Thermus thermophilus: one gene and its partner. The protein of the gene in region 2 interacts with the protein of the main gene of each other region in a pairwise test. Links are inferred from orthologs where the notes say so. Each region holds a gene or a part of one and is shown on either strand. Other genes may lie near its edges. The genes, in order: TthTMY_RS05550 and ruvA.

Region 1 (9,152 bases), 890 kb from region 2 along the record:
GGAGCTGGAGTGGGAGGTGTGGCCGTAAAGGAGGGGTAAGATGGGCGTGGTGAAAGGCGTTCTCCTCCTCATCCTCGGGGCGAGCCTCTACGTGGCGAGCCTCGTGGCCGTCCCCGTGGAGGAGGTGCGGGTGGAAGGGCTACGCCACCTCTCCAGGGAGGCCGTCCTGCAAACCCTCCGCCTCGCTCCGGGCGACCCGTGGCTTTGGGTCTCAGGGAACAGGCTCCGGCCCCTCCTGGAAAACCCCTGGGTGGCCGAAGCCCACCTGGAAAAGCCCGCCTTGGGACAGGTGGTCGTCCGGGTGCGGGAACGCCGGCCCTTCCTCCCCCTGGAAACCGGGGACGCCCTGGCCGAGGACGGCGTCCTCCTCCCCCAAGGAGCCCCCCTCGCCCCCGGGCCCCGGGTGCGGGGGGTAGGGCCCCTCCCCCGGGAAGCCCTCCTCTCCCTGGGCCGGGCCTTCCCCCAGGCCCGGGAGATCCGCTACACCCCGGCGGGCTTCTGGGTGGAGCTGGAAGGGGCCACCCTCTTTGCCCCCGAGGCCGCGTATCTGCTAAAGTACGCCCAAACCGCGCGCCCTAAGGGGCGGGTTTTCGTGTATTCTTGGGGGGTGAGTCAGCGCCCATGATCATCGCCGGTTTGGACGTAGGCACCACCAAGGTCACCACCGTCATCGGGGAGCTCGCCCCTGACGGCGTTTTGGACATCATCGGCGAGGGCACCGTCCCCTCCCAGGGGCTGCGGCGCGGGGTGGTGGTCAACCTGGAAAGGACCACGGAGGCCATCCGCCAAAGCCTCTTCCAGGCGGAAAGGGTGGCCGGGGTCAAGGTGGAGCGGGTGGTGGTGGGCGTGGGTGGCCCCCACCTCAAAAGCGTCACCAGCCACGGCCTCGCCGCCATCCGCCGCGGCCACACCATCGCCGAGGCGGACGTGGAGCGGGCCATAGAGCAGGCCAAGGCCTACCCCTTTGAAGGGGAGCTGGAGCTTTTGCACGCCCTGCCCCTGGAGTTCAAGGTGGACGGCCAGGAGGGGATCCGGGACCCCGTGGGGATGGCGGGGGTGCGCCTCGAGGTGGACGTCCACCTCATCGCTGCGGGCCGGGGCCCCCTCGCCAACCTGCGCCGGGCCGTGGAGGAAGCGGGCCTCGCCCTGGACGCCGTCTGCGTCCAGGCCCTGGCCAGCGGGCTCGCCGTCCTCACCCCCGAGGAGGAGGAGATGACCGTCCTCCTCCTGGACATCGGCGGCGGCACCACCGACGTGGCCGTCTTCCGGGGCGGAAGGCTCGCCCACTCGGCCGTGGTGCCCCTGGGCGGGGACCACGTGACCCACGACATCGCCCAGCTCCTCAAGATCCCCTTTGAGGAGGCGGAACGGGTCAAGCGCAAGTACGGGGCCGCCCTGCCGGAGCTCGCCGACCCGGAGCTCGTCCTGGAGATCAACCAGGAGGGCGGCGCCCTGGGCGAGGTTCCGGCCCCGGAGCTCGCCCGCATCATCCGGCCGCGGATGCGGGAGATCCTCCATCTGGCGCGCCAGAGCGTGGACGAAACCCTGGGGCCTTTGGAGATCCAGGTCAACCGCGTGGTCCTCACGGGGGGCGGGGCCCTCCTCCGGGGCACCGACCTCCTCGCCCGGCAGCAGTACGGCCTCCCCGTGCGGGTGGGCAAACCCCAGGGGGTTTCGGGGCTTACGGACGTGGTCGCCTCCCCCGCCCACGCGGCGGCGGTGGGGCTCGTCCGCTACGGGGCAAGCCTCCCCCTAAAGCCCCAGGAGGCCAAGCGGATCAGGGAAAAACCGGAGGACAAGCCCAAGGGCGAGGGGCTTTGGGCCAGGATCAAGGAGTTTCTGAGCAACCTGTTCTAGAGGGAGGGGGGTATGGAAGGAGCGGTCATCAAGGTCATCGGGCTCGGGGGTGCGGGGAACAACGCGGTGAACCGCATGATTGAGGCGGGGCTTTCCGGCGTGGAGTTCATCGCCGCCAACACGGACGCCCAGGTGTTGGCCAAAAGCCTCGCCGACCACCGGATCCAGCTCGGGGAGAAGCTCACCCGGGGCCTCGGGGCCGGGGCCAACCCCGAGATTGGGGAGAAGGCGGCCCTCGAGGCCGAGGACCTCATCGCCGAGGCCCTGGAGGGGGCGGACCTCGTCTTCATCACCGCGGGCATGGGGGGCGGCACGGGGACGGGAAGCGCCCCCGTGGTCGCCGACATCGCCAAGCGGCTCGGCGCCCTCACCGTGGCGGTGGTGACGCGCCCCTTCAGCTTTGAGGGCCCCAAGCGCATGCGCACCGCCGAGGAAGGCATCAAAAAGCTCAAGGAGCGGGTGGACGCCATGGTGGTGGTCCAGAACGACCGCCTCCTCTCCGCCGTGGACAAGAAGATGACCTTAAAAGACGCCTTCCTCATCGCCGACCGGGTGCTGTACCACGGGGTCAAGGGGATCACCGACGTCATCAACCTCCCCGGCCTCATCAACGTGGACTTCGCCGACGTCAAGGCCCTCTTGGAGGGCGCGGGCCAGGTGCTCATGGGCATCGGGGCGGGGCGCGGGGAAAACCGGGTGGAGGAGGCGGCCAAAAGCGCCATCCACAGCCCCCTCCTGGAGCGCTCCATTGAAGGGGCCAGAAGGCTCCTCCTCAACGTGGTGGGCTCCGAGGAACTCTCCCTCATGGAGGCCGCCGAGGTGGTGGAGAGGATCCGGGAGGCCACGGGCCACGAGGACGTGGACATCCTCTACGGGGTCACCTACGACGAGCGGGCCCAGGACGAGCTCCGGGTCATCCTCATCGCCGCGGGCTTCGCGGAGAGCACCGTGGTGCCCCGCCCCGCCCGCCCCGTGGACTTCCCCACGGGCCACGTGGACCTGACGAACTACGACATCCCCGCCTTCATCCGCTACGGGGACGGGGACTACCCGCCCAGGCGGGGCAACTGAGCTTCCCCTTCCCGTGGTCGTGGCCGGCATAGACCCCGGGATCACCCACCTGGGCCTCGGGGTGGTGGCGGTGGAGGGGAAGGGGGCCCTCAAGGCCCGCCTCCTCCACGGGGAGGTGGTGAAGACCTCGCCGCAGGAGCCCGCAAGGGAGAGGGTGGGACGGATCCACGCCCGGGTCCTAGAGGCCCTCCACCGCTTCCGGCCCGAGGCGGTGGCGGTGGAGGAGCAGTTCTTCTACCGCCAAAACGAGCTCGCCTACAAGGTGGGCTGGGCCCTGGGGGCCGTCTTGGTGGCGGCCTTTGAAGCGGGGGTGCCCGTCTACGCCTACGGCCCCATGCAGGTGAAGCAGGCCCTGGCGGGGCACGGCCACGCCGCCAAGGAGGAGGTGGCCCTCATGGTCCGGGGCATCCTGGGCCTGAAGGAGGCCCCGAGGCCAAGCCACCTGGCGGACGCCTTGGCCATCGCCCTAACCCACGCCTTCTACGCCCGCATGGGCGCGGCGAAGCCTCTCTAGATCCCACCCCATGCCGGCTTGCGCCAGCATGGGGGCCCCGGCAAAAGGTCCTAGGGAGCTTCCCCAAGCCAGTTGGACGAAGGGAAACCGGAAAGGGTATAGAGGCCCTAAAGCTTGTACCCCAGGCGCCGGAGGAGGTCCTTTCGCCAGGCCACCTCGGCCTCGTCCTCCACGCCCAGGGGCGTGAAGCCGTCCATGACCCCGAGGATGGCCCTTTGCTCCCCCTCCTCGGCCACCACCACCTTGAGGGGGTTGGCGGTGGCGGCGTAGATCCGCACCACCTCGGGGCAGGCCTTCACCGCGTGGAGGACGTTGATGGGGTAAAAGCCCTCCCCCAAGACGATGAGGAAGGCGTGGCCGCAGGCGAGGTTGAAGAGGTTTTTCACGGCGAGCTCCACCAGGGCCTCGTCCGTCCCCGAGCGGCGGATGAGGCGCTTGCCGCTCGCCTCGGAGAAGGCGAGGCCGAACTTGATCCCGGGGACTGCGGTCACCAGGGCCTCGTGGAGGTCCTCCACCGTCTTGATGAAGTGGGCCTGGCCCAGGATGACGTTGAGGTTCTCGGGCTTTTCAATGGGAATCACCTTGAGCTCCATGCCCCGATTTTACCGAAGGCCACCTTGCCCCGGGAAAAGGGGTGTAGGATGAAGGGCATGGACGTCCTGGAGAAGGCCGTGGCCGGGGAGAGGCTTTCCGAAGGGGAGGTCCTAAGCCTCTTCAGCCTCCCCTTGCCCGAGCTCGCCGCCGCCGCCCACGAGGTGCGGCTTAAGAAGACCGACCCCGAGGTGGTGACCTTCCTCATAGACCGCAACATCAACTACACCAACGTCTGCACCGTGGCCTGCGCCTTCTGCGCTTTTTACCGCACCAAGAGGCAGAAGGACGCCTACACCCTGAGCTACGAGGAGATCGCGAGGAAAGTGGAGGAGCTCTACCAGGTGGGGGGCAGGCGGATCCTCATGCAGGGCGGGGTGAACCCCGAGCTTCCCCTGGATTGGTACCTGGACCTCCTCCGCTACCTCAAGGGCCGCTTCCCCGACCTCCGCATAGACGCCTTCAGCCCCGAGGAGATCCTAGGCCTGGAACGCCTCACGGGCCTTAGGGCGGAGGCGATCCTGGAAAAGCTAAAGGAAGCGGGCCTGGACGGCCTGCCCGGGGCCGGGGCGGAGATTTTGGTGGACGAGGTCCGCCTAAAGGCGGCCCCCGCCCGGATCCGGACGGCGGACTGGTACCGCATCGTGGACGCGGCCCAGGCCCTGGGGCTTTACACCCTCGCCACCATGGTCATTGGCTTCGGAGAGGGCCCCAAGGAGCGCGCCCTCCACCTCCTCGGCCTCCGCGCCCAGCAGGACAGGGCCCTGGAGCGCTACGGGAACGGCTTCGCCGCCTTCGCCCTGTGGACCCTTCAGGTGGAGCACACACGCCTCAAGGGCAAGGCCCCCGGGGCCACGGCCCACGAGTACCTGAAGACCCTGGCCATCGCCCGCCTCGCCCTGGACAACTTCGCCCACTTCCAGGCCTCCTGGCCCACCCTGGGCTTCAAGGTGGCCCAGGCGGCCCTCTACTACGGGGCCGACGACTTCGGGAGCACCATGCTGGAGGAGAACGTGGTCTCGGCGGCGGGGGGGCACGGGCGCACCCACGCCACGGTGCGCCAGATCGTCCGCCACATCGTGGACGCGGGGTTTAAACCGGCGGAGCGGGACCCCCTCTACCGCATCCTCCGCTACCCAGACCCCGAGGCCATCCTGAAGGAGCCCGAGCCCCTGGAACTCCCCCTCGCCTAAGGGCGGTTCCCCCATGCTGGCCCAAGCCAGCATGGGGGCCCCGGTTTTTCTCAGGATTAGCCTTCCCTCGGGCCGGGGTTGGCCTCGAGGCGCTGGAGGCCCTGGCGGATCTCCTGGAGGAGGGGCGCAAGGGGCCTCCCCTCCTCTAGGGCCCGGATCAGGGCGCTTCCCACCACCACCCCGTCCGCCACCGCTGCCTGGGCAGCCGTGGTCCTGCCGGAAACCCCGAAGCCCACGGCCACGGGGAGGGGGGTCCTGGCCTTGATGCGCCGCACCAGGTCCTTCACCTCCTCGGGAAGCCTTTCCCGCATCCCCGTGACCCCGGTGACGGAGACGGCGTAGACGAAGCCCGTGGCGTGGCGGACCACGGTGGCGATGCGGGCGTCCGTGGAGGTGGGGGCGAGGAGGAAGACCGTCTCCAGGCCGATCTCCTGGGCGAGGCGCACGAGGCCTGGGTCCTCGTCGGGAGGGAGGTCGGGGAGGATCACCCCCGTGGCCCCCGCCTGCTTGAAGAGGCCGAAGAAGCGCTCCGGCCCCCAGGCCAGGACGGGGTTCAGGTAGGTCATGAGGAAGAGGGGCTTTTCCGTCATGGCCCGCACCTCCCGCACGAGCTCCAGGGTCCCCTGGACGCTCATCCCCTTCCTCAGGGCCAGTTCGCTTGCCCGCTGGATCACGGGGCCGTCCCCCAGAGGGTCGGAGTAGGGGAGGCCGATCTCCAGAAGGTCGGCGTAGGGCAAAACCTCCTCCACCGCCTGCAAAAAGCCTTCCCGGCTGGGGAAGCCTGCGGTGAGGTAAGGGATGAGGGCGGCCCTTCCCTCGGACCGGGCCTTGGCGAAGGCCTCCTGGGTGGTCACAGCTCCCCTCCCAGAAGGCGCATGGCCTCGGTCACGTCCTTGTCCCCCCGGCCGGAGAGGTTGATGACCACCACCTGGTCCTTGTCCATCTCCGGCACCACCTTGGCGGCGTGGGCGATGGCGTGGGCCGATTCCAAGGCGGGGATGATGCCCTCAAGCCGCGCCAGGAGCTTGAAGCCCTCGAGGGCCTCCTCGTCCGTGACGCTGGCGTACTCCGCCACCCCGGCGTCGGCGTAGTAGCTGTGCTCCGGCCCCACCCCGGGGTAGTCCAGCCCCGCGGAGACGGAGTGGGCCGGGGTGATCTGGCCGTCGTGGTCGTAGAGGAGGTACATGTAGCTCCCGTGCAGCACCCCCCGCTTCCCCGCCCCGATGCTCGCGGCGTGCCTGCCCGTGGAAAGCCCCTCCCCGGCGGCCTCCACCCCAATGAGCCTGGGGCGCTCCTCCTCGGGCAGGTAGGCGAAGGGGGCGAAGAGGCCGATGGCGTTGGACCCGCCCCCCACCGCGGCGATGAGGGCGTCGGGGAGGCGGCCGAAAAGCTCCTGGCTTTGCCGCTTCACCTCCTCCCCGATGACGCTCTGGAAGTCCCGGACCATCATGGGGTAGGGGTGGGGGCCCACCACGGAACCCAGGATGTAGAAGGTGGTGCGCACGTTCGTGATCCAGTCGCGGATGGCCTCGTTGGTGGCGTCCTTGAGGGTGCGGCTCCCCGCGGCCACGGGCCGCACCTCGGCCCCGAGGAGCTTCATGCGGAAGACGTTTAAGGCCTGGCGCCTGACGTCCTCCTCCCCCATATAGACCACGCACTCCATGCCGAAGAGGGCCGCCACCGTGGCCACGCTCACCCCGTGCTGCCCCGCCCCCGTTTCGGCGATGACCCGCCTCTTGCCCATGCGCCTGGCCAGGAGGGCCTGGCCCAGGGTGTTGTTGATCTTGTGGGCCCCGGTGTGGAGGAGGTCCTCCCGCTTGAGGTAGACCTGGGCCCCGCCCCAGTGCTCGGAAAGCCGCTTGGCGTGGTAGAGGGGGGTGGGCCTGCCGGCGAACTGCCTGAGGTAGTGGTCCAGCTCCTCCAGGAAGGCCGGATCCTTCTTGGCCTCCCGGTAGGCGGCCTCCAGCTCCTCCAGGGCGGGGATCAGGGTCTCGGGCACGTACCGCCCCCCGTAGGGGCCGAACCGCCCCCTCGCGTCGGGCAAGGGAAAGTCGGGTAGGGTCAGCATGCTTCGCTCCCTAAAGGCGCCTCGCGCCAAGACAACTCCCATCCTACCCCGGAGGGGCCTCCCGGTAAACTCGGGGGGATGGAAGGGCCTCTCACGATCCCGGTCTTGGACAAGGGCTTCGTCCGCCTGGTGGACCAGATGGGGGACGACCGCGCCATCGTCCAGGCGGCCCGGGTGTCCTACGGGGAAGGGACGAAGACGGTGCGGGAGGACGCCGCCCTCATTGACTACCTCATGCGCCACCGCCACACAAGCCCCTTTGAGATGGTGGTCTTCAAGTTTCACGTCAAGGCCCCCATCTTCGTGGTCAGGCAGTGGTTCCGCCACCGCACGGCGAGCGTCAACGAGGTCTCGGGGCGCTACTCCATCCTCAAGGAGGAGTTCTACGAGCCCGAGGCCTTCCGCAGGCAGGCGAGGAGGAACAAGCAGGCTTCGGAAGGGGCCCTCCTGGACGAGGAGGCCTTGGCCCTCCTAAGGAGGGTGGAGCAGGAGGCCTACGGGGCCTACCGGGCCCTTCTGGAGAAGGGCGTGGCCCGGGAGATGGCCCGGATGGTCCTTCCCCTCAACCTCTACACCGAGTTCTACTGGAAGCAGGACCTGCACAACCTCTTCCACTTCCTCAAGCTCCGCCTCGCCCCCGAGGCCCAGTGGGAGATCCGCCAGTACGCCCAGGCCATCGCCGAAATCGTCAAGGAGAGGGTCCCCTTGGCCTGGGCCGCCTTTGAGGAGCACCTTTTAGGAGGGGCTCTTCTCTCCCGCACGGAGCTTCGGGCCCTAAGGGGCCTCCTCACCCCCGAGGTCTACGAGAAGGCCCTGGCCTCTTTGGGCCTCGAGGGAAGCCGCCTTAGGGAGGCCCTGGAGAAGCTCTTCGGGCCCGGGGAGGTCCCTTAGACGAGCTCTTCCGCCTTCTTCCCCGTGCGGGCCTCTATGAGCCGGTAAAGCTCCTCCTCCGTGAGGGTGGGGACCCCTAAGGCCTTGGCCTTTTCCAGCTTGCTCCCCGGGGCCTCCCCCACCACGAGGTAGCTCGTCTTGCGGCTCACGGCGTCCGTCACCTTGGCCCCAAGGCGCCGGAGGAGGGCCTTCACCTCCTCCCGGGGGCGGGAAAGCTCCCCGGTGATCACGAAGGTGAGCCCTTTAAGGGCCTCCCCGCCCTTCTCCTTGGCCTCCATCTCCACCCCCGCCTCCTTGAGCCTTCGCACCAGGTGGCGGAAGGCGGGGTCCCTCAGGGTTTCCAGGATGGCCCTCGCCGTGAGCTCCCCCACCTCCTCCACCTCCAAAAGCTCCTCCAGGCTGGCCTCGAGGAGGCGGTCCATGGTCTGGAACTTGGCCGCCAGGTTCCGGGCCAGGACCTCCCCCACTCCCGGAAGCCCCAGGGCGTAGAGGAGGCGCTCTAGGCCCCTTTTCTTGCTCTCCTCTATCTGGCGGAGGAGGTTTTGGGCGCTCTTTTCCCCCATGCGCTCCAGGCCCACCAGGTCTTCCTTCCTCAGGCGGTAGAGGTCGGCCACGTCCTTGACCAGGCCCTTCTCCAAAAGCTTCTCAACGAGCTTCTCCCCCAGGCCCTGGATGTCCATGGCCTTGCGGGAGGCGAAGTGGCGGATGGCCTCAAAGCGCTTGGCGGGGCACAAGGGGTTGGGGCAGCGGTGGACCTTCCCCTCCTGGATGAGGCGATGGCCGCACTCGGGGCAGGCCTCGGGCCAGCGCACGGGCCGCTCCTTTCCCGTGCGCCGCTCCTTGAGGACCCGGAGGACCTCGGGGATGACCCCGCCCGCCTTGTGCACCAAAACCCAGTCCCCGATGCGGATGTCCAGCTCCTCTATGTAGCTTTCGTTGTGCAGGGTGACCCGGGAAACCTCGCTGC
Region 2 (9,093 bases):
TCGCAGGTCTCCCGCACGAGCCGGCGCATCCCCTCCCCCTCGGAGCCCACCACCAGGACCAGGGGCCGGGCGTAGTCCAGCTCCCAGGGGGCCCTCTCCCCGCGGACGTCCAGGCCGTAGACCCAAAGCCCCTCCTCCTTGAGGGCCTTCAGCGTCCTGGGGAGGTTCTTCACCTTGACCACGGGGAGCTTCAGGGCGGCCCCCGCGCTCGCCTTCAGGGCGAGAGGGGAGAGGGGGGCGGCCCGGCGCTCCTCGGAGACCACACCGTGGGCCCCGAGGGCGAGGGCGCTCCGGATCATGGCCCCGTAGTTCCTGGGGTCGGTGACGCCGTCCAAGGCCACAAGGAGGGGGGGCTCCTTCCGGGAGGCGGCGAGGCGGAGGGCGTCCTCCAGGCTGGCGTAGGGGGGGTCCTCCACCTCGGCGGCGATCCCCTGGTGGTGGGTGGTGCGGAGGAGGGTGTCCAGCTCAATGCGGGGCACCAGGGTGTACGGGGCCCCGAGCCTTTCCAGCTCCTTCAGGAGCCAGCCCTCCACCCCTCTCGCCACGAGGACGCGCCGGGCCTGGCCCGCCCGCAGGGCCTCGAGGACCGGGTTTCGCCCGTAGATCCACATCCTCCTAGTCTACCCGCTGGTGCCCCCCGCGCCCTGCCCGTATGATGGAGCCATGTACCAGAAGATCCTGATGCCCACCGACGGGAGCCCGTGCAGCCTCCAGGCCCTGGAGCACGGCCTGGACCTGGCCAAGACCCTGGGGGCCAAGGTCCACTTCCTCTACGTCTTGGAAAACCCGGCCCAGGCCATCTGGATCGCCCCGGAGAGCGTGCCCTACGGGATGGAGCTCTTGGAGGACCTAAGGAAGGCGGGGGAGGAGGCCATCAGGAAGGCCCTGGACCTCGCCCGCGCCAAGGGGGTGGAGGCCACGGGGGAGGTGAAGGAAGGGGTGCCCATCCCCACCATCGTGGAGGCGGCCAAGGAGTACGACCTCCTCGTCATGGGCACCCACGGGCGGACGGGCCTGGACAGGCTCCTTTTGGGCTCGGTGACCGAGGGGGTCCTCCACCGGACCTCCGTCCCGGTGCTGGTGGTCCGCTGCCGCTAGATGCGCCTGCTCGCCGTTTTCGTCTCCTCCCGCCTCTCCCCGGAAGACCCCCTTTACGCCCGGTGGGTGCGCTACGGGGAGGTCCTGGCCGAGGAGGGGTTTGGCCTCGCCTGCGGGGGATACCAGGGGGGGATGGAGGCCCTGGCCAGGGGGGTGAAGGCCAGGGGCGGCCTCGTGGTGGGGGTCACGGCCCCGGCCCTCTTTCCCGAGCGGAGGGGCCCCAACCCCTTCGTGGACCTGGAGCTCCCCGCCGCCACGCTCCCCCAGCGCATCGGCCGCCTCCTGGACCTGGGGGCGGGGTACCTGGCCCTGCCCGGGGGGGTGGGGACCCTGGCGGAGCTCGTCCTCGCCTGGAACCTCCTCTACCTGAGGCAGGGCGTGGGACGCCCCCTGGCGGTGGACCCCTACTGGCTTTCCCTCCTCAAGGCCCACGGGGAGATCGCCCCCGAGGACGTGGGCCTTCTCCGCGTGGTGGCGGACGAGGAGGACCTGAGGCGGTTTCTGAGGAGCCTATGAGCGAGACCCTCTTGGTCTACGTGCCGGACCTGGGGCAGGGGGTGAGCTTCTACCAGGCCCTGGGGCTCGCCCTGGAGGAGCTCCTCCCCGAGCGGGAGGCCCTTCTTTCCCCCCTCGAGGGCCCCCTGCTCCTCCTGCGCCCGGGGGAAGGGGGCGTGGCGCGGGGCCCCCAGCGCCCGAGGCCCGAGGGGCAGGGCTTCGCCCGGCTCCGGGTGGAGGAGGGGCGGCTTGTCTTCCTCGTGGACAACCTGGCCCACGAAAAGCTCCGCCTCGCCAAGTACGGCCTCGGCTTCCGGGAGGCGGGGGACCACCTCCTCCTCTTTGACCCCGGGGGAAACCCCGTCCTGGTGCGGGAGGGGGCGTGAGGCTTCTCCTTCTGGACCTGGACGATACCCTCCTTCAGGACCTGCCGGTAAGCCGCGCGGTCCTGGAGGACCTGGGGCGCAGGGTGGGGGTGGAGGGCTTCTTCGCCCGGGTCAAGGCGCGGGCCGAGGCCCTCTTCCGGGAGGCCCCCTTCTACCCTTGGGCCGAGGCCATCGGCCACTCGGCCCTGGAGGCCCTCTGGGCCCGGTACAGCACCCCGGGCCTCGAGGCCCTGGCCGCTTGGGCCGGGCCTTTCCGGGAGCGGGTCTTCCGCGAGGCCTTGGAGGAGGCGGGGGGGCCCCCCGAACGGGCGCGGGAGCTCGCCGAGGCCTTCTTCCGGGAGAGGCGCCGCTACCCCCTGTACCCGGAGGCGGAGGCCTTCCTTATGGAGGCCCGGCGCCGCGGGCTTGCCCTCGCCCTCCTCACCAACGGGGTGCCCGACCTCCAGCGGGAAAAGCTTTTCGGCGCGGGGCTTGCCCCCCATTTCTCCCTGGTCCTCATCTCCGGGGAGGTGGGGATCGGCAAGCCCGACCCCGGGCTCTTCCGCATGGCCCTCTGCGCCTTCGGGGTGGCCCCGGAGGAGGCGGCCATGGTGGGGGATAACCCCCAAAAGGACATCCGGGGGGCCCGCCTGGCGGGGGTGCGGGCCGTATGGGTGGACCGGGGCCTGCGGCCGGAGGACCCGGAGGCCCCCCCCGACCTCCGGGTGCGGGACCTGGGGGAGGTCTTCCTAGCGGAGGCGCTTTAGGGCCTCCTTGATGAGGTCCTGGGCCCGGGCCTTGGGGTTTTGGGCCAGGAGGTCCAGGACCACGGCCCGGGCCTGGGCCTCCTTGAACCCTAAGGCGGCGAGGGCCATCACCGCCTCTTGGGCGGCCTCGCTTTCCACCTTCTCCCCGAGGAGGTGGGGGGGCACCTTCCCCTTGAGCTCCAGGGCGATCCTTTCGGCGAGCCTTTTCCCCACCCCGCTCGCCGAGGTGAGGAGCCTCGCGTCCCCCTCCAGGAGGGCCCGGGCGAGGAGCCTAGGGGGCAGGGCCGAGAGGAGGGAGAGGGCCACCTTGGGCCCCACGCCGCTCACCGAGAGGAGGAGTTCAAAGAGGGCGAGGTTCTCCTCGTCGGGGAAGCCGTAGAGGGAGGGCCCCTCCTCCTTGAGGAGGAGGTGGGTGTGGACCCCCACCTCCTTCCCCTCCTCCAGGGCCTGGAGGAAGGGCGTGGGGGCCTGGAGGAAGAACCCCACCCCCCCGGCGAGGAGGACGAAGCCGCCCGCCTCCTTCTTGAGGACCAGGCCCCGGAGGTAGCGGATCATCGGCCCTGGAAGCGGGGCGGCCGCTTCTCCCTGAAGGCCCGGACCCCCTCCTCGTGGTCCTGGGTCTGGCCGGCCTGGCCCTGGAGGACGGCCTCGAGGGCCAGGGCCTCGGTGAGGGAGAGGCGGTAGGTCTCCAGGAGGAGCTTTTTGGTGAGGGCGTAGGCCCGGGTGGGGCCCTGGGCGAGCTCTTTGGCCAAGGAAAGGGCCTCCTCCATGAGCCTTTCCGCGGGCACCACCCGGTGCACGAGGCCCAGGGCCAGGGCCTCCTCGGCGGAAAGCCTTGGGGAGAGGAGGAGGAGCTCCTGGGCCTTGGCCAGGCCCACCAGGCGGGGGAGGAGGAAGCTCAGCCCCGAGTCCGGCACCAGGCCGATCCTGACGAAGGCGGGGGTGAAGCTCGCCCCCACGGCGGCGAGGCGCAGGTCCCCCCATAAGGCGAGGCTCATCCCCGCCCCGGCCGCCGCCCCGTTCACCGCCACCACGAGGGGCTTCTCCAGGCCGCTCAAGGCCTCCACCACCCGGTTGTAGCGGCGCAGGTGGGCCTCGTAGTCGGGCTTCCGGTCGCCGAACTCCGTGAGGTCCTGCCCGGCGGAGAAGGCCCGACCCGCCCCCGTGAGGAGGAGGGCGCGCACCTCCCGGTCCTCCTCCCCCTCCTTGAGGGCGGCGTAAAGGGCGTCTAGGAGCTCCCCGGTGATGGCGTTGAGCTTCTCGGGCCGGTTCAGGGTGAGGACCAAAACCCCGTCTTGGCGTTCCTTCAGGACCATGCCCCCATTGTACGGGGCGTGGCGCACTACACCGCTTTTTGGTGTAGCTTAGGTAGGGGGTGACCCCCCGGAGGCGCCATGGAGCTCACGTTGGAAAGCCAAGGCTACCTAGAGTCCCTTTACCGGGCCTACTTGGAGGATCCCCTTTCCCTCCCCGAGGACTGGCGGCGCTACTTCTCCGCCCTCACCCTGGAGGACCTGGAGGACGGCCGACGAGAACGCCAGGCCGCTCCCCTCCCGGGCGAGGCCTTGGACCTGGGCTTCCTCCTCAAGGTGGAGGCTTTGCGCCAGGCCTACCGGGAGCTCGGGCACCTCGCGGCCCGCATAGACCCCCTGGGCCGGGAACGGCCGAGGCCCAAGGCGCTTTCCCTCGAGGCCCACGGCCTCTCCCCGGAGGACCTAAGGAGGCCCCTCCCCCCTCTCTTCGGCGCGCCCACCTTGGGGGCCCTCCTTGAGCGCCTGGAGGCCACCTACCTGGGCCCCGTGGGGTTTGAGGTGGCCCACGTGGAGCCCGAGGAGAGGGCGTGGCTCCTTTCCCGGATTGAGGCCCCGTGGCCCAAGCCTGCCCCCGAGGTGCGGAGGCGGGTCTTGCGGAGCCTCCTCCAGGCGAGCCTCTTTGAGGCCTTCCTCCAGCGGAAGTACCTGGGGGCGAAGACCTTCAGCGTGGAGGGCCTGGAAAGCCTCATCCCCCTCCTCCAGGAGGCGGTCCAGGAGGCGGCCCGCTTTGGGGTGCGGGAGGTGGTGCTGGGCATGGCCCACCGGGGCCGGCTCAACGTCCTGGCCCACGTGGTGGAGAAGCCCTTTGAGGCCATCTTCCGCGAGTTTGAGGAGCTCTTCCCCGAGGGGTACGTGGGGGACGTGAAGTACCACCTGGGCCACTCCACGGACGTGGAGACCCCCTTTGGCCCGGTGCACGTCTCCCTCAACTTCAACCCGAGCCACCTGGAGTTCGTCAACCCCGTGACCCTGGGAAGGGTCCGGGCCAAGCAGGACCGCTTCGGCGACCGGGAGAGGAAGCGGGGCCTCGCCATCCTGGTCCACGGGGACGCGGCCTTCATCGGCGAGGGCATCGTCCAGGAGACCCTGAACCTCTCCGGGCTTCCCGGCTACCGGGTGGGGGGCACCCTCCACGTGGTGGCCAACAACCAGCTGGGCTTCACCACCCTCCCCTCGGAGTACGCCTCCGGCCGCTACCCCACGGACGTCGCCAAGATGGTGGGGGCGCCCATCTTCCACGTGAACGCCGAGGCGCTGGACGAGCTCCTCTTCGTCCTCGCCCTCGCCCTGGAGTACCGGAGCCGCTACGGCAAGGACGTGGTCATTGACCTCGTGGGTTACCGCCGCCGGGGGCACAACGAGACGGACGAGCCCACCTTCACCCAAGCCCCCATGTACGCCCTCATCGCCAAGAAGCCCGAGCCCTGGCGGGTCTATGCCGAGCGGCTTAAGGCCGAGGGCCTGGTCTCCGAGGAGGAGCTTAAGGCCTGGCAGGAGGCCTATCTGGAGCGGCTGGAAAGCGAGTTCGCCCGGGTGAAGGCCGAGGCCACCCCCGTGGTCTACAGCACCTTGGGCGGGGTCTGGCAAGGCTACGTGGGCGGGCCCGACCGCCTGGTGCCCGAGGCGGACACCGCCTTCCCCAAGGAGGGGCTGAAGAACCTCCTGATGCGGCTTAGCGCGGTTCCCGAGGGCTTCCAGGTGCACCCCAAGCTCAAGCGCTTCCTCGAGGCCCGCCTGGAGATGGCCGAGGAGAAGCGGCCCGTGGACTGGGCCACCGCCGAGGCCCTGGCCTTCGCCACCTTGGCCGTGGAGGGGCACAGGGTGCGCCTCACGGGGCAGGACGCCCTTCGGGGCACCTTCACCCAGCGCCACGCCGCCCTCTACGACTACCGCACCGGGGAGCGCTACATCCCCCTCCAGCACCTGGCCGAGGGGCAGGCGGAGGTGGAGATCTGGAACTCGCCCCTCTCCGAGGCCGGGGTCTTGGGGTTTGAGTACGGCTACAGCCTGGACTACCCCGAGGGCCTCGTCCTCTGGGAGGCCCAGTTCGGGGACTTCGTCAACGTGGCCCAGGTCTACATAGACCAGTTCCTGGCGAGCGCCGAGGTCAAGTGGAACCGCCTCTCGGGCCTCGTCCTCCTCCTGCCCCATGGGCTCGAGGGCCAAGGCCCCGAGCACTCCTCGGCGAGGCTGGAGCGCTTCTTGCAGCTTGGGGCCAAGGACAACCTCCAGGTGGCCTACCCCACCACCCCCGCCCAGTTCTTCCACCTCCTCCGCCGCCAGGTGAAGCGCCCCATCCGCAAGCCCCTGGTGGTCATGACCCCAAAAAGCCTCCTCCGCCACCCCGAGGTGGTCTCCACCCTGGAGGAGCTCGCGGAAGGGCGCTTCCAGAAGGTGATCCCCGAAAGGGTCAAGGGGGCGCGGAAGGTCCTCCTCACCTCGGGCAAGGTCTACTACGACCTCCTGCAGAAGCGCAGGGAGCTTCAGGCGGAGGACGTGGCCATCCTGAGGCTGGAGCTCCTCTACCCCTTCCCCGAGGCCGAGCTTCAGGAGGCCCTTGGCTTCTACCCCAAGAAGGTCCCCGTGGTCTTTGTGCAGGAGGAGCCGGTGAACCAGGGGGCCTGGTGGTACCTCTCCGCCCGCTTCTGCGGGGAGATCTACGGCCACCCCTTCTCCGTGGTGGCCCGGCCCGAGTCCCCGAGCCCCGCCGTGGGCTCCTCCAAGGTCCACAGGCTGGAGCAGGAGGAGCTTCTGGAGGAAGCGTTCAGGTAAGGAGGTAGCCGTGCAGGAACTCAAGGTGCCCTCCGTGGGCGAAAGCATCGTGGAAGTGGAGATCGGCGCTTGGCTTAAGGGAGAAGGGGAAAGCTTCGCCCAGGACGAGCCCTTGGTGGAGCTCATCACCGACAAGGCCACCCTGGAGCTCCCCGCCCCCTTTCCCGGGACCCTAAAGCAGATCCTGAAGAGGACCGGGGAGACCGCCCGGGTGGGGGAGGCCATTGCCCTTTTGGAGGAGGGGAGAGCGGAGGCCTCCCCCAAGGCCCAGCCCCCCGCCGAAGCCCCCGTGGAGCCCTCCCCGGAGCCTCTGGCCATGCCCGCGGCGGAGCGGCTCATGCGGGAAAGGGGCGTCTCCCCGGCAGAGGTCCAGGGTACGGGCCTCGGCGGCCGCATCCTCAAGGAGGACGTGGAGCGCTACCTGGAGGAAAGGGTCCCCGCCAAGCCCCAGGAGGCCCCGCCGCCTCCTCCCCCCTCCCGCCCCGCGCCCCCGCCCTCCACCCCCACGCAGCCCCCCGCCGACAAGCCCTGGCGGGTGAGCGAGGCCGTGCCCATGACCCCCTTGCGCCGCCGCATCGCCGAGCGCCTCCTCATGGTCCGCCAGACCACGGCCATGCTCACCACCTTCAACGAGGCGGACATGTCGGCGGTGATCGCCCTCAGGAAGGAGTTCGGCGAGGCCTTCCAGAAGAAGTACGGGGTCAAGCTCGGCTTCATGAGCTTCTTCGTCAAGGCCGTGGTCCAGGCCCTCAAGGAGATCCCCGAGCTCAACGCCGAGATCCGGGACAACCACATCGTCTACCACCGCTACTACGACATCGGCATCGCCGTGGGCGGGGGCGAGGGCCTGGTGGTCCCCGTAATCCGCGACGCCGACCGCCTCTCCTTCGCCGAGATTGAGCGGCAAATCGCCGACTTCGCCGAAAGGGCTCGCACCAAGAAGCTCAAGCCCGAGGAGCTCATGGGGGGCACCTTCACCATCACCAACGGGGGGATCTACGGCTCCCTGAACTCCACCCCCCTCCTCAACCCGCCCCAGGTGGGGATCCTGGGCATGCACGCCATCCAGGAGCGCCCTGTGGTTCGGGACGGCCAGGTGGTGATCCGGCCCATGATGTACCTGGCCCTCTCCTACGACCACCGCATCGTGGACGGGCGGGAGGCGGTCACCTTCCTCCGCCGGGTGAAGGAGCTCATTGAGAACCCGGCCAGGCTCCTTCTGGAGGTGTAGCGTGTACGACCTCCTGGTGATCGGCGCCGGGCCCGGGGGGTACGTGGCCGCCATCCGGGCGGCCCAGCTCGGGATGAAGGTGGGGGTGGTGGAGAAGGAGAAGGCCCTAGGGGGGACCTGCCTCAGGGTGGGGTGCATCCCCTCCAAGGCCCTCCTGGAGACCACCGAACGCATCTACGAGGCGAAGAAGGGCCTCCTTGGGGCCAAGGTGAAGGGGGTGGAGCCCGACCTTCCCGCCCTCATGGCCCACAAGGACAAGGTGGTCCAGGCCAACACCCAAGGGGTGGAGTTCCTCTTCAAGAAGAACGGCATCGCCCGCCACCAGGGCACGGCCCGCTTCCTCTCCGAGCGCAAGGTGTTGGTAGAGGAGACGGGGGAGGAGCTGGAGGCCCGCTACATCCTTATCGCCACGGGAAGCGCCCCCCTCATCCCCCCGTGGGCCCAGGTGGACTACGAGCGGGTGGTGACCTCCACCGAGGCCCTTTCCTTCCCTGAGGTGCCGAAGAGGCTCATCGTGGTGGGGGGCGGGGTGGTGGGCCTGGAGCTCGGGGTGGTCTGGCACCGCCTGGGGGCGGAGGTCATCGTCCTGGAGTACATGGACCGCATCCTCCCCACCATGGACGCCGAGGTCTCCCGGGCGGCGGAGAGGGTCTTCAAGAAGCAGGGCCTCACGATCCGCACCGGGGTGCGGGTCACCGCCGTGGTGCCCGAGGCCGAGGGGGCCCGGGTGGAGCTTGAGGGGGGCGAGGTCCTGGAGGCGGACCGGGTCCTCGTGGCCGTGGGCCGGAGGCCCTACACCGAGGGGCTTGCCCTGGAGAACGCCGGGCTTTCCACGGACGAGCGGGGGCGGATCCCCGTGGACGAGCACCTGAGGACCCGCGTTCCCCACATCTACGCCGTCGGGGACGTGGTGCGGGGTCCCATGCTCGCCCACAAGGCGAGCGAGGAGGGGATCGCCGCCGTGGAGCACATGGCGCGGGGCTTCGGCCACGTGGACTACCAGGCCATCCCCAGCGTGGTCTACACCCACCCCGAGATCGCCGCCATAGGCT

What was found.
Region 1: the proteins of ruvA (region 2) and TthTMY_RS05550 interact in binary tests that used the Escherichia coli proteins (3 or more experiments, as listed by UniProt). The link is inferred for Thermus thermophilus from one-to-one orthologs.

The regions. Positions count from the first base shown.
Region 1 is NZ_AP025158.1:1,022,474-1,031,625, reverse strand. The notes cover bases 1,746-4,691. They hold TthTMY_RS05550 (crossover junction endodeoxyribonuclease RuvC), read left to right. Parts: upstream 1,746-2,941; coding sequence 2,942-3,442; downstream 3,443-4,691. Other genes in these bases: mqnC (cyclic dehypoxanthinyl futalosine synthase), read left to right, coding at 4,084-4,691; TthTMY_RS05545 (adenosine-specific kinase), read right to left, coding at 3,550-4,035; ftsZ (cell division protein FtsZ), read left to right, coding at 1,870-2,928; ftsA (cell division protein FtsA), read left to right, coding at 1,746-1,857. Also shown: TthTMY_RS05570 (UDP-N-acetylmuramate dehydrogenase), read left to right, coding at 1-28; TthTMY_RS05565 (FtsQ-type POTRA domain-containing protein), read left to right, coding at 41-625; more of ftsA, read left to right, coding at 622-1,745; more of mqnC, read left to right, coding at 4,692-5,226; trpA (tryptophan synthase subunit alpha), read right to left, coding at 5,283-6,080; trpB (tryptophan synthase subunit beta), read right to left, coding at 6,077-7,336; thyX (FAD-dependent thymidylate synthase), read left to right, coding at 7,373-8,185; NAD-dependent DNA ligase LigA, read right to left, coding at 8,182-9,152.
Region 2 is NZ_AP025158.1:134,769-143,861, reverse strand. Bases 1,495-4,381 are described here. They hold ruvA (Holliday junction branch migration protein RuvA), read right to left. Parts: upstream 3,281-4,381; coding sequence 2,708-3,280; downstream 1,495-2,707. Other genes in these bases: TthTMY_RS00815 (2-oxoglutarate dehydrogenase E1 component), read left to right, coding at 4,120-4,381; TthTMY_RS00820 (enoyl-CoA hydratase-related protein), read right to left, coding at 3,277-4,041; TthTMY_RS00830 (HAD family hydrolase), read left to right, coding at 1,976-2,725; TthTMY_RS00835 (hypothetical protein), read left to right, coding at 1,611-1,979; TthTMY_RS00840 (LOG family protein), read left to right, coding at 1,495-1,614. In the rest of the region: 23S rRNA (guanosine(2251)-2'-O)-methyltransferase RlmB, read right to left, coding at 1-611; TthTMY_RS00845 (universal stress protein), read left to right, coding at 664-1,098; more of TthTMY_RS00840, read left to right, coding at 1,099-1,494; more of TthTMY_RS00815, read left to right, coding at 4,382-6,810; odhB (2-oxoglutarate dehydrogenase complex dihydrolipoyllysine-residue succinyltransferase), read left to right, coding at 6,821-8,041; lpdA (dihydrolipoyl dehydrogenase), read left to right, coding at 8,043-9,093. UniProt on the Escherichia coli protein: The RuvA-RuvB-RuvC complex processes Holliday junction (HJ) DNA during genetic recombination and DNA repair.